DNA from 4 places in the Paenibacillus sp. FSL R5-0345 genome. Region 1 is predicted to be linked to each of the others. Evidence: predicted binding sites of a transcription regulator. Region 1 holds the regulator's gene; each other region holds the start of a gene.
What was found. The regulator Rex, encoded in region 1, represses fermentation and respiration genes when NADH is low (regulators of the CRP and FNR family bind a similar motif). The targets are predictions, from matches to a motif close to TTGTGAAATATTTCACAA.

Region 1 (2,210 bases):
CGACGCTTTCTGTCGATAAATCATTCCAGTTTATGATTGATAATCTCGGACTTAATGAAGCTGCGGAAGAGGGGCGTCTAATGACATCTCTCCTTCCTTCTCCCTTTAAGTATCGGGAGCAGGCACTATTAGTAATTCCACGGGATTTCCCTAGTGTGAAGGGCAGTGTGGGTGATGCCCGATTTGTCGATACGCTCGTACAGTCACTAGCAGAAGCGGCGATTACGACACGCGGACGGATGCTTGTTCTGTTTACTTCTTACAAGATGCTGCGCCAAGTTTACGATCCTCTGAAAGAAGCTCTAGCCTCACAAGAAATCACGGTGCTAGGTCAAGGCGTGGAAGGTGGAAGCCGCAGTAAGCTGATTCGACGCTTTCAGGACAGTGCTGCTTCAGTTCTGCTTGGAACTAGCAGCTTCTGGGAGGGAGTAGATATTCCGGGTGAGGCATTGACATGCTTAGCCATCGTGAGGCTTCCATTTCAACCGCCTAATCACCCTCTAGCGGAAGCGAAGTCTGAGTTATTACAAGCCCAGAAGAAGAATCCGTTTATGAAATTGTCGGTGCCTCAGGCAGTTATCCGCTTCAAGCAAGGATTTGGAAGACTGGTACGGACAGCGCAGGATCGGGGTATTGTTATAGTGTATGACACTAGGGTTATCGAATCTCATTATGGAAAGTATTTCCTTTATTCGTTGCCTGGCCCGAAAATGGAACATATGCTTACGGATCAAATGGTTCCTCGTATAGCAGAGTGGTTGGAAGACGGAGGCGTTTCTTAAGAAGGACATCTTCTGTTTAATTAATCACTCCACAATGAAGGGCGGTATAAGAGAATACCGCTCTTCATTGAGACGAGGTACAGAAATTTTAATAGGATTCAAACAGAATAGTACTTAAATTAGGAGGTAAATTATGAAATCGGATAAAATATCAGAAGCCGTTGTTCGCAGACTTCCTGTGTACTTACGTTTCTTGAATGATCTTCAGAAACGTGAAATATTAACCGTTTCCTCGCAAGAATTAGGACAAAAACTTGATCTGAATCCCGCTCAAATCCGTAAAGATTTAGCGTATTTTGGAGACTTCGGCAGAAAAGGTATTGGGTATGACGTAACTTATCTTATTGAGAAAATCCGTCATATTTTGAAGCTGGACCAACAGCTGAATGTGGCATTAGTAGGTGCCGGTAACCTTGGACATGCATTATCTAATTATAATGCTTATCTGAAAGATACTATGAAGATTACCGCTATATTTGATTCTTATGCACCTAAGGTAGGGCGGAAAATCAACTCTCTTACGGTTCAACCCATGGAAGAGCTAGGTCAGACAGTTCGTGAGCAAGGCATTCGAATTGGGATTATTACTGTACCTGACTCAGAAGCGCAGAATGTAGCAGATATTCTTATTGAATCTGGCATTGAGGCGATTTTGAATTTTGCACCAGTGATTCTAAAAACACCACCGAATATCCGGGTTCATGCAGCCGATTTTACAACGGATTTGCAAAGTCTTGCTTATTATTTGAAAGACGGAAAGGAAGAAAGCGGAAATGAAGAGTAGTAAAACGATTATCAAAGGCGGGCGTTTTCTTATTCCGGGAACGGATGAGCCTGTTCTTAGTGGATATATGACTATTGAAGATGATTTGATCACTTACATAGGAAAAGAAGAGCCTTTGATGGAAGAAGGTGTGCAAGTTGTTGATGGCAGTCGTCTGTTGTTTATGCCTGGTCTGGTAAACACACACGGCCATGCCGCAATGTCATTGCTTCGTGGTTATGGAGATGATTTAGCGCTTCAAGTGTGGCTTCAGGAAAAAATGTGGCCGATGGAAGAGAAATTCACCGGAGAAGATGTGTACTGGGGAACCTCCTTGTCTGTTCTGGAAATGCTGAAAGGTGGCACTACAACCTTCCTGGATATGTATGATCATATGGATCGAGTAGCTGAGGTGGTCGAATTGTCAGGTATCCGTTCTGTATTGATGAGAGGCGTGATCGGTCTTTGTCCAGAGGAAGTACAGAATCACAAGCTTGCGGAAGCGATTTCTTTTGCACGGAACTGGCATGGAAAGGCTGACGGTAGAATTACAACGATGATCTCGCCACACGCTCCATATACTTGCCCGCCGGATTTCTTTGTTAAGTTTGTACAGGCGGCGCATGATTTGGATTTACCGATGCATACCCATATGTCCGAAACGA
Region 2 (2,210 bases), 170 kb from region 1:
CAATAAATCATTGCAAGAGTTAGGGGAAATGCCGGATATTCTCTCCACAGCCTTATGTAAAGTAACGCTAACTGACCATCATACTACCATTGATCTCTACGGCGATACTTCACATTATCTTTGAAAAAAAGCCCCACGAAACGTTCACAGTATTAGGTAACTGCAAAAAAAGGTAACTCCGATATAAACGGAACTACCATTTTAGAGTTCAAAATTACATCTCTACGCTTTTGATTACAAAGCTACGGACCTTCATCCATTTTCCTGAAATGAATTCGTCAATCGTTTTCGTCTTCGGTCTAACACAAAAACGATGCTTGCTTCCTTTATCAAATCCCACCGCTTCAAAAATCAAAGCGTCACCTATTTGCTCCTTAAAGAACACTTGCTTCAATCCCAATCTATTTAACATTTCAAGCTTTACACTCTCAATATACGTACGTGAATATTCCTTAGACATATGTGTTCCTCCTAGTAGTGGTAGTAATATTATAAGATCAATATTAAGAAAATCAACCAAAGATCACATAATCATTATCCACAACCGTCTAAACCGGGATACATCTCATCACCTCAATAAGAAAAAACCAACCCATAGTCTATGGGTTGGCTTCTACGTATGAGATGATTACAAAATTATTTAACTTCTGTTGTTCCAGTCACTTTTCCGTCAATCTTTGCAGATGCTTTCAGATCCTCGCTTGTGAAGTATAGGTTACCGTCAATTGTTGCGGTTTCAGGCAGAGTAAAACCTTTCGCTTCTACATAAACATCGCCTTTAATCGTTCCGCCTTCAATTTTCAAATTTTCACTTTGTACAGTAAACTTAGGTACGGTAAGTGTATAACTTGCAGTGATCTTATGATCAGCGTCTTGTGAGTAGAGGGCAATCTTACGATAGATGTCGCCATCAGCGGCTCCTTTATCATGGAATTCTCCAGCTACAACAACCTCTTCAGGAATCGTTACATCATTTAGAATAGCTACAATCCAGTTTCCATCTTTGCTTACAGCTTTAGTAAATGCATCTGCTTGATTAACAATCGAGGCAGTAGTGACTGCATCTGTCTGCTCAGCAGCCGGAGCTGAAGTTGCCGCCGAGTTAGTTGCTTTATCCTCGTTTGCTCCACAACCAGCCAATACCGCTACCGAAACCCCGGCCACCAAAATCATTTTAAATAGTTTCATTTCGATTCCCCCTAATTTTGATTATAAATTAATTATATATTAAAATTCTTAATAATTAAGTGAATGGTTTCACAAATTTGTGTCAGTATATAAAGCGATTTCATTGTTCTGTCTCGTCTGGATTAAAATTTGTTTTCATGAGAACACCTCTTCTCGCTGACTTATTTAGGTTCTTAAATCTATTTACCCAAAATATAAAAATCATCACAAGGAAGAGTATGTTCATAGAAAAGTTAACAGTTTATCAACTAGTTAAATGAAATAAAAAAAGCTAGAGCACACACAGCGCTCCGCTCTAGCTTGGTAGCTCCACCTTAAATACGTTGTCTTAAATCTCGTCACTGCAAAATTTCAATCTCAGCAAATTGAGACAGATCATTCAGAAACTCAGGATAAGAAACAGCGATACAACCACAATTCCGAATAATAGAAGGCTTTTCCATACTACTAGCTAGAACGGCGGCAGTCATAGCAATTCGGTGATCACCATAACTATCCACGACTGCAGGCGAAGGACTACGACCACCAAAGATAATAAGTTCATCTTCGTCATAAGAAGTCTCGAGTCCAAACGCCGCTAATAGCTTGGCAGTTGTCTCCAATCGGTTTGTATCCTTATCCTTCAGCTCCCTACAGTTCCTAATGACGGTAGTCCCCTCAGCGAATGCTGATACTACAGCTAACAATGGAACCTCATCGATCAGACTCTGTACTTTTTCGTTGCCTTCCACATGTACGGAAGTTAGCGTTTTTCCTGTAGTGCAGTAAAGATCCGCTATTGGCTCACCCGATATTAGCTGCCTTTCCCGATGTAGCTTCAGATCCAACCCCATCTCTCGTAGCACGCTGACGAATCCAAACCGAGTTGGATTCACACCTACATCTCTGATCCAAAGTTCCTTTTTACGATCCATACTACGAATCGTAAAAGCTGCTAGCAAAAATGCAGCGGAAGACAAATCGCCTGGAACAATCACATCTTTCGCTGCAAAGTTATAACCACCTCGGATAGAGGTAACGTT
Region 3 (2,210 bases), 1.9 Mb from region 1:
TTTTGCTGGAGAAGGCGGTAAAGTTACCAAGGTTATCACAAGCGCAGGAGAGCATGAGACGGATCTTGTTATTCTCTGCATCGGCTTCCGTCCGAATACTGAACTCTTAAAAGGCCAGGTGGATATGCTGCCAAATGGTGCGATTTTGGTCAACGACTATATGCAGACTAGTTGCCCAGATGTGTATGCCGCTGGTGACAGCTGTGCGATTCATTACAACCCTACAGGGAAGCACGCTTATATTCCACTAGCAACCAACGCAGTACGGATGGGCACCTTGGTCGCACGTAACTTGATGACAGAGACGATTCCATATATGGGCACTCAAGGGACTTCGGGCATTAAGATTTATGAAGATAATATCGCTGCTACCGGTCTTACAGAAGAAGCGGCTAAGGCTGAAGGCATGGACGTAGAGACTACCACGATTATTGACAACTACCGTCCAGAATTTATGCCAACGTTCGAACAGGTTCAATTAAAAGTTGTATTTGATCGTGCTACACGCCGCATTGTCGGAGCACAAATTATGTCCAAGATGGATTTGACGCAATCGATCAACACCGTATCTGTATGTATTCAAAATAAAATGACAATCGACCAGCTGGCCTTTATCGATTTCTTCTTCCAACCTCATTACAATAAGCCTTGGAACTTCCTGAACACCGTAGGAATTCAAGCGCTGCCGACATCAGTACCAAGTAAAGAGGCAGTAACCGTTTAACGTAATTGCATAAGAACATTATAGTCGGGTAGACCGGAGCCATTCATGGCTTCGGTTTTTTCATGTTTGATGCTGGTACTATTTACCTTTAAAATAATATGGAGCCTATTCTTACAATTGTAATTATGGATGCGCTTCGTTAAATTTGACATGTCAGTGAAAAGTTTCACTTAGTTTTTCATTAAGTGATAATTGTCACGTTATTGTGTTTTGTGACACGCTACAATGGTCGTAAAGGAACAAATTTTAAGTAAATAGATGAAGGGGATAGGAATCATGGCTTATAATAAACCGCAGCAGATTGCCGCAGTCACGGTCGAGAACGGCATAAAAAAGGCGCACAATCCTTTAAGCACCGTACTAATTCTGGGCTTTCTGGGAGGGGCGTTTATCGCGCTCGGATTTTTACTGGATATTCGCGTCATTGCTGGCGCACCGCATGAATGGGGATCTATCGCTAACTTTATTGGGGCAGCAGTCTTCCCTGTTGGATTGATTCTAGTATTGCTTGCAGGGGGAGAACTACTGACAGGCAATATGATGGCTGTGCCGCTTGCTTTTATGGCGAAGAAGATATCTTTCTGGGAAGTTATTAAGAATCTTGTATTGATTACCCTGAGCAATTTAGCGGGAGCTTTGTTTGTAGCTTACTTTTTTGGTCACGTGGTTGGTTTAACCTCTGACGGTGTGTATCTGGAAAAATTAGTAGAGATGGCAGGGCATAAGCTTGAGGCAGACTTCTTGCCGGCATTTGTTTCCGGTATCGGTTGTAACTGGCTCGTAGCTTTGGCGGTATGGCTCTCCTATGGAGCAGATAACTTCAGTGGTAAAATCCTCGGTATCTGGTTCCCGACGATGGCTTTTGTAGCTATCGGCTTCCAGCACGTTGTAGCTAACATGTTCTTAATTCCGGCGGCTATTTTTGAAGGCTATTTTTCATGGGGAGAGTACTTCAACAACTTTGTTCCGGTATGGCTAGGCAACTTGACTGGCGGTGCGATCTTTGTTGCGGCAGCTTATTGGATGGCTTACTTACGTAAAGAGCCAGCATCTATTCAATCCGTGGACAGCATGTCCGGCAGCGGTGTAAAGAAACACGCCTAAACCTATCTTATAGAGCACTCCTTAGCATAGTCGAGGGGTGCTTTTTGATGTTATAGACAAATAAAATCCGCCGTGATGTATCCGAGCTCGGGGGAACGATTCGGACGCACGGCGGATTTTAGAAGGGGGAGTGTTTCTAGGCTCTATTACCCCGACTTTGCAAGAACGAATCACATCGTTTTGTTTAGTCTGCTTTACGGACGACAGCAGCAACTATAAAATATAAATAGATGGGAACGGGTGCTACTTTTTTCTCAGCTACGGTTGAAGTTAGTCCTAATTAAGAGGTAAAGTGTACTAAGACTTTATCACGATAGCACGTCAATGCGTCTGCTTGCCCTGAACCCTGTTTTGGGATAATACTGGATGGAATAATGACACA
Region 4 (2,210 bases), 250 kb from region 1:
TGGCGGTGAAATTCAAAAGGTTGAAGGCGGCAAGGTTGTCGCTACCTTTAACTCCGATGCTGGTGTTAAAGCACTGGATTTCTACAAGAAACTTAGATGGGAAGCTAACGCGATTCCTCAGGACTGGGCACTTGGCTGGGGCGATGCTGTAGGCGCATTCCAACAAAGTCGTACAGCTATGGTAATGGCTGGGTCCGATGGCGTAATCGAGCAAGCACTGAATCAAGGTGGACTGAAACCTGAGGATGTGCTCACATATCCAATGCCTGCTATGGAAAAAGGCGGCAAGCATACGGGGGTACTTGGTGGTGATTACCTCGTAATTAATCCGAATGCAACACCAGATGAGCAAGAAATGGCATTCCGTTATATCACATTTGATTACTTCTCTGATAAAGGTTTGGAAGCACTGGATGCAGTCCTTCAACAACGTACAGCTGATGGTAAATACTTTATCCCGCCACTCTTAGATTACTACTCAGCAGATTCTGAGTTTGGTAAGAAGACCAAAGCGGTTTATGACAAGTACACCAATGTATACCAATATAGCCCTGACATTATGGGACTCTTAGATGGTAAACCTGAAGCTCAATACAATACACAGGACTACTACGCAACAATGTCCAATGTCATTCAAGAGCTGTTCTCCAAAAAAGGAACGGATTCTAAGAGCCAGCTAGAAGCAGCAGCTAAAACAGTGCAAGAGAAATTCTTTGATACGATTAAAGCAGAATAGGTAAATTAATAAAATCGGTCCCTTTGGGGCCGGTTTTTTTGTTGTTATAATTTATAAATTTATAAATCTACAGAGCTAATGATGATCAACTGGAAACTATTACAGCATAGGAAAATCGTAAATTTCTGTGATGAAGGGAATGCCTTAACGGAGTGCTGTATTAAAGTGAATGGAAGGAAATGGGCTCAATACTTTGCTTATTAAAGTATAATTCTAAGATTTGAAGGGATTTTTAACATAAAATATGGAAAAATATCTATAATATGATCGAATGAAAGCGCTTTGAAAACAAATCAAAAAAACTTTATACTTTGTGAAAGATTTCACTATACAAGGTGGAAATCATGTGATAAGATAAATGTGTAGAGAAAAACAACTAAAAATTGACAGGAGGACGAGGGAGATGGCAGTTAAGAACGAAGTCGCCGCCCAAGTTAAACAAGTTACCGCTGAAGAGTATATTCAGAATTTAGTGGATAAAGCAAAAAAAGCGCATGAGGCGTTCATGGCGCTAGACCAAGAGCAAGTTGACACAATCGTTCATGCAATGGCGTTGGCTGGACTCGACAAACATATGTACCTCGCAAAATTGGCCGTAGAAGAAACTGGACGCGGCGTATACGAAGACAAAATTACGAAGAACATCTTCTCAACTGAATATATCTGGCACGGAATTAAATACGATAAAACAGTAGGCGTTATTGAAGACAACGCTTATGATAGCTTCCAAAAAATTGCTGAACCCGTCGGAATTGTTATGGGTATCACACCGGTAACCAACCCTACATCCACCACGATGTTTAAAGCGTTGATTTCGATTAAGACACGGAACCCTATTATATTCGGTTTCCACCCATCTGCGCAAGAGTGTAGTGCAGCTGCTGCAAAAATTCTTCATGATGCTGCCGTGAAAGCTGGCGCTCCTGAGAACTGTATCCAATGGATTGAAATGCCAACAATGGACAAGACAAACGCATTGATGAACAACCCAGACGTTGCTCTTATCTTGGCAACTGGTGGTTCTGCAATGGTAAAAGCAGCTTACAGCTGTGGTAAACCAGCACTTGGCGTAGGCCCTGGTAACGTACCTGCTTTCATTGAAAAGAGCGCGGATATTGATCAAGCCGTAACGGACATCATTCTTTCTAAAACATTTGATAATGGTATGATCTGTGCCTCCGAGCAAGCTGTTATTATCGAAGAACCAATCTTCGATCAAGTGAAGAAAAAAATGATCGCAAATGGCTGCTACTTTGTTAATAAAGAAGAAGCTGCCAAACTGACTAGTGGAGCAATGAACGTAGATAAATGTGCGGTTAACCCAGCAATCGTAGGTCAATCCGCAGTGAAAATTGCTGAAATGTGTGGCATTCAAGTCCCTGCCGGCACAAAGATTCTGGTAGCAGAACTTGAAGGTGTAGGTACTAAATATCCACTATCCGCTGAAAAATTAAGCCCGGTTCTTGCTTGCTAC

Region 2: a site for Rex is predicted at 1,246-1,263, ahead of R50345_RS19310 (polymer-forming cytoskeletal protein). Genes of this name have one in related genera too.
Region 3: a site for Rex is predicted at 879-896, ahead of R50345_RS28235 (formate/nitrite transporter family protein). Genes of this name have one in related genera too.
Region 4: a site for Rex is predicted at 1,048-1,065, ahead of adhE (bifunctional acetaldehyde-CoA/alcohol dehydrogenase). Genes of this name have one in related genera too.

The regions. Positions count from the first base shown of each region.
Region 1 is NZ_CP009281.1:4,517,250-4,519,459, reverse strand. Features, by position in the region: gene dinG (ATP-dependent DNA helicase DinG) at 1-782, shown strand, start outside; gene R50345_RS20045 (redox-sensing transcriptional repressor Rex) at 916-1,566, shown strand; gene R50345_RS20040 (amidohydrolase) at 1,556-2,210, shown strand, end outside.
Region 2 is NZ_CP009281.1:4,348,899-4,351,108, forward strand. Features, by position in the region: gene R50345_RS19300 (histidine phosphatase family protein) at 1-124, shown strand, start outside; gene R50345_RS19305 (hypothetical protein) at 215-460, opposite strand; gene R50345_RS19310 (polymer-forming cytoskeletal protein) at 637-1,188, opposite strand; gene aroA (3-phosphoshikimate 1-carboxyvinyltransferase) at 1,527-2,210, opposite strand, start outside.
Region 3 is NZ_CP009281.1:6,388,101-6,390,310, reverse strand. Features, by position in the region: gene R50345_RS28240 (FAD-dependent oxidoreductase) at 1-724, shown strand, start outside; gene R50345_RS28235 (formate/nitrite transporter family protein) at 1,001-1,828, shown strand.
Region 4 is NZ_CP009281.1:4,768,185-4,770,394, reverse strand. Features, by position in the region: gene R50345_RS21235 (ABC transporter substrate-binding protein) at 1-736, shown strand, start outside; gene adhE (bifunctional acetaldehyde-CoA/alcohol dehydrogenase) at 1,140-2,210, shown strand, end outside.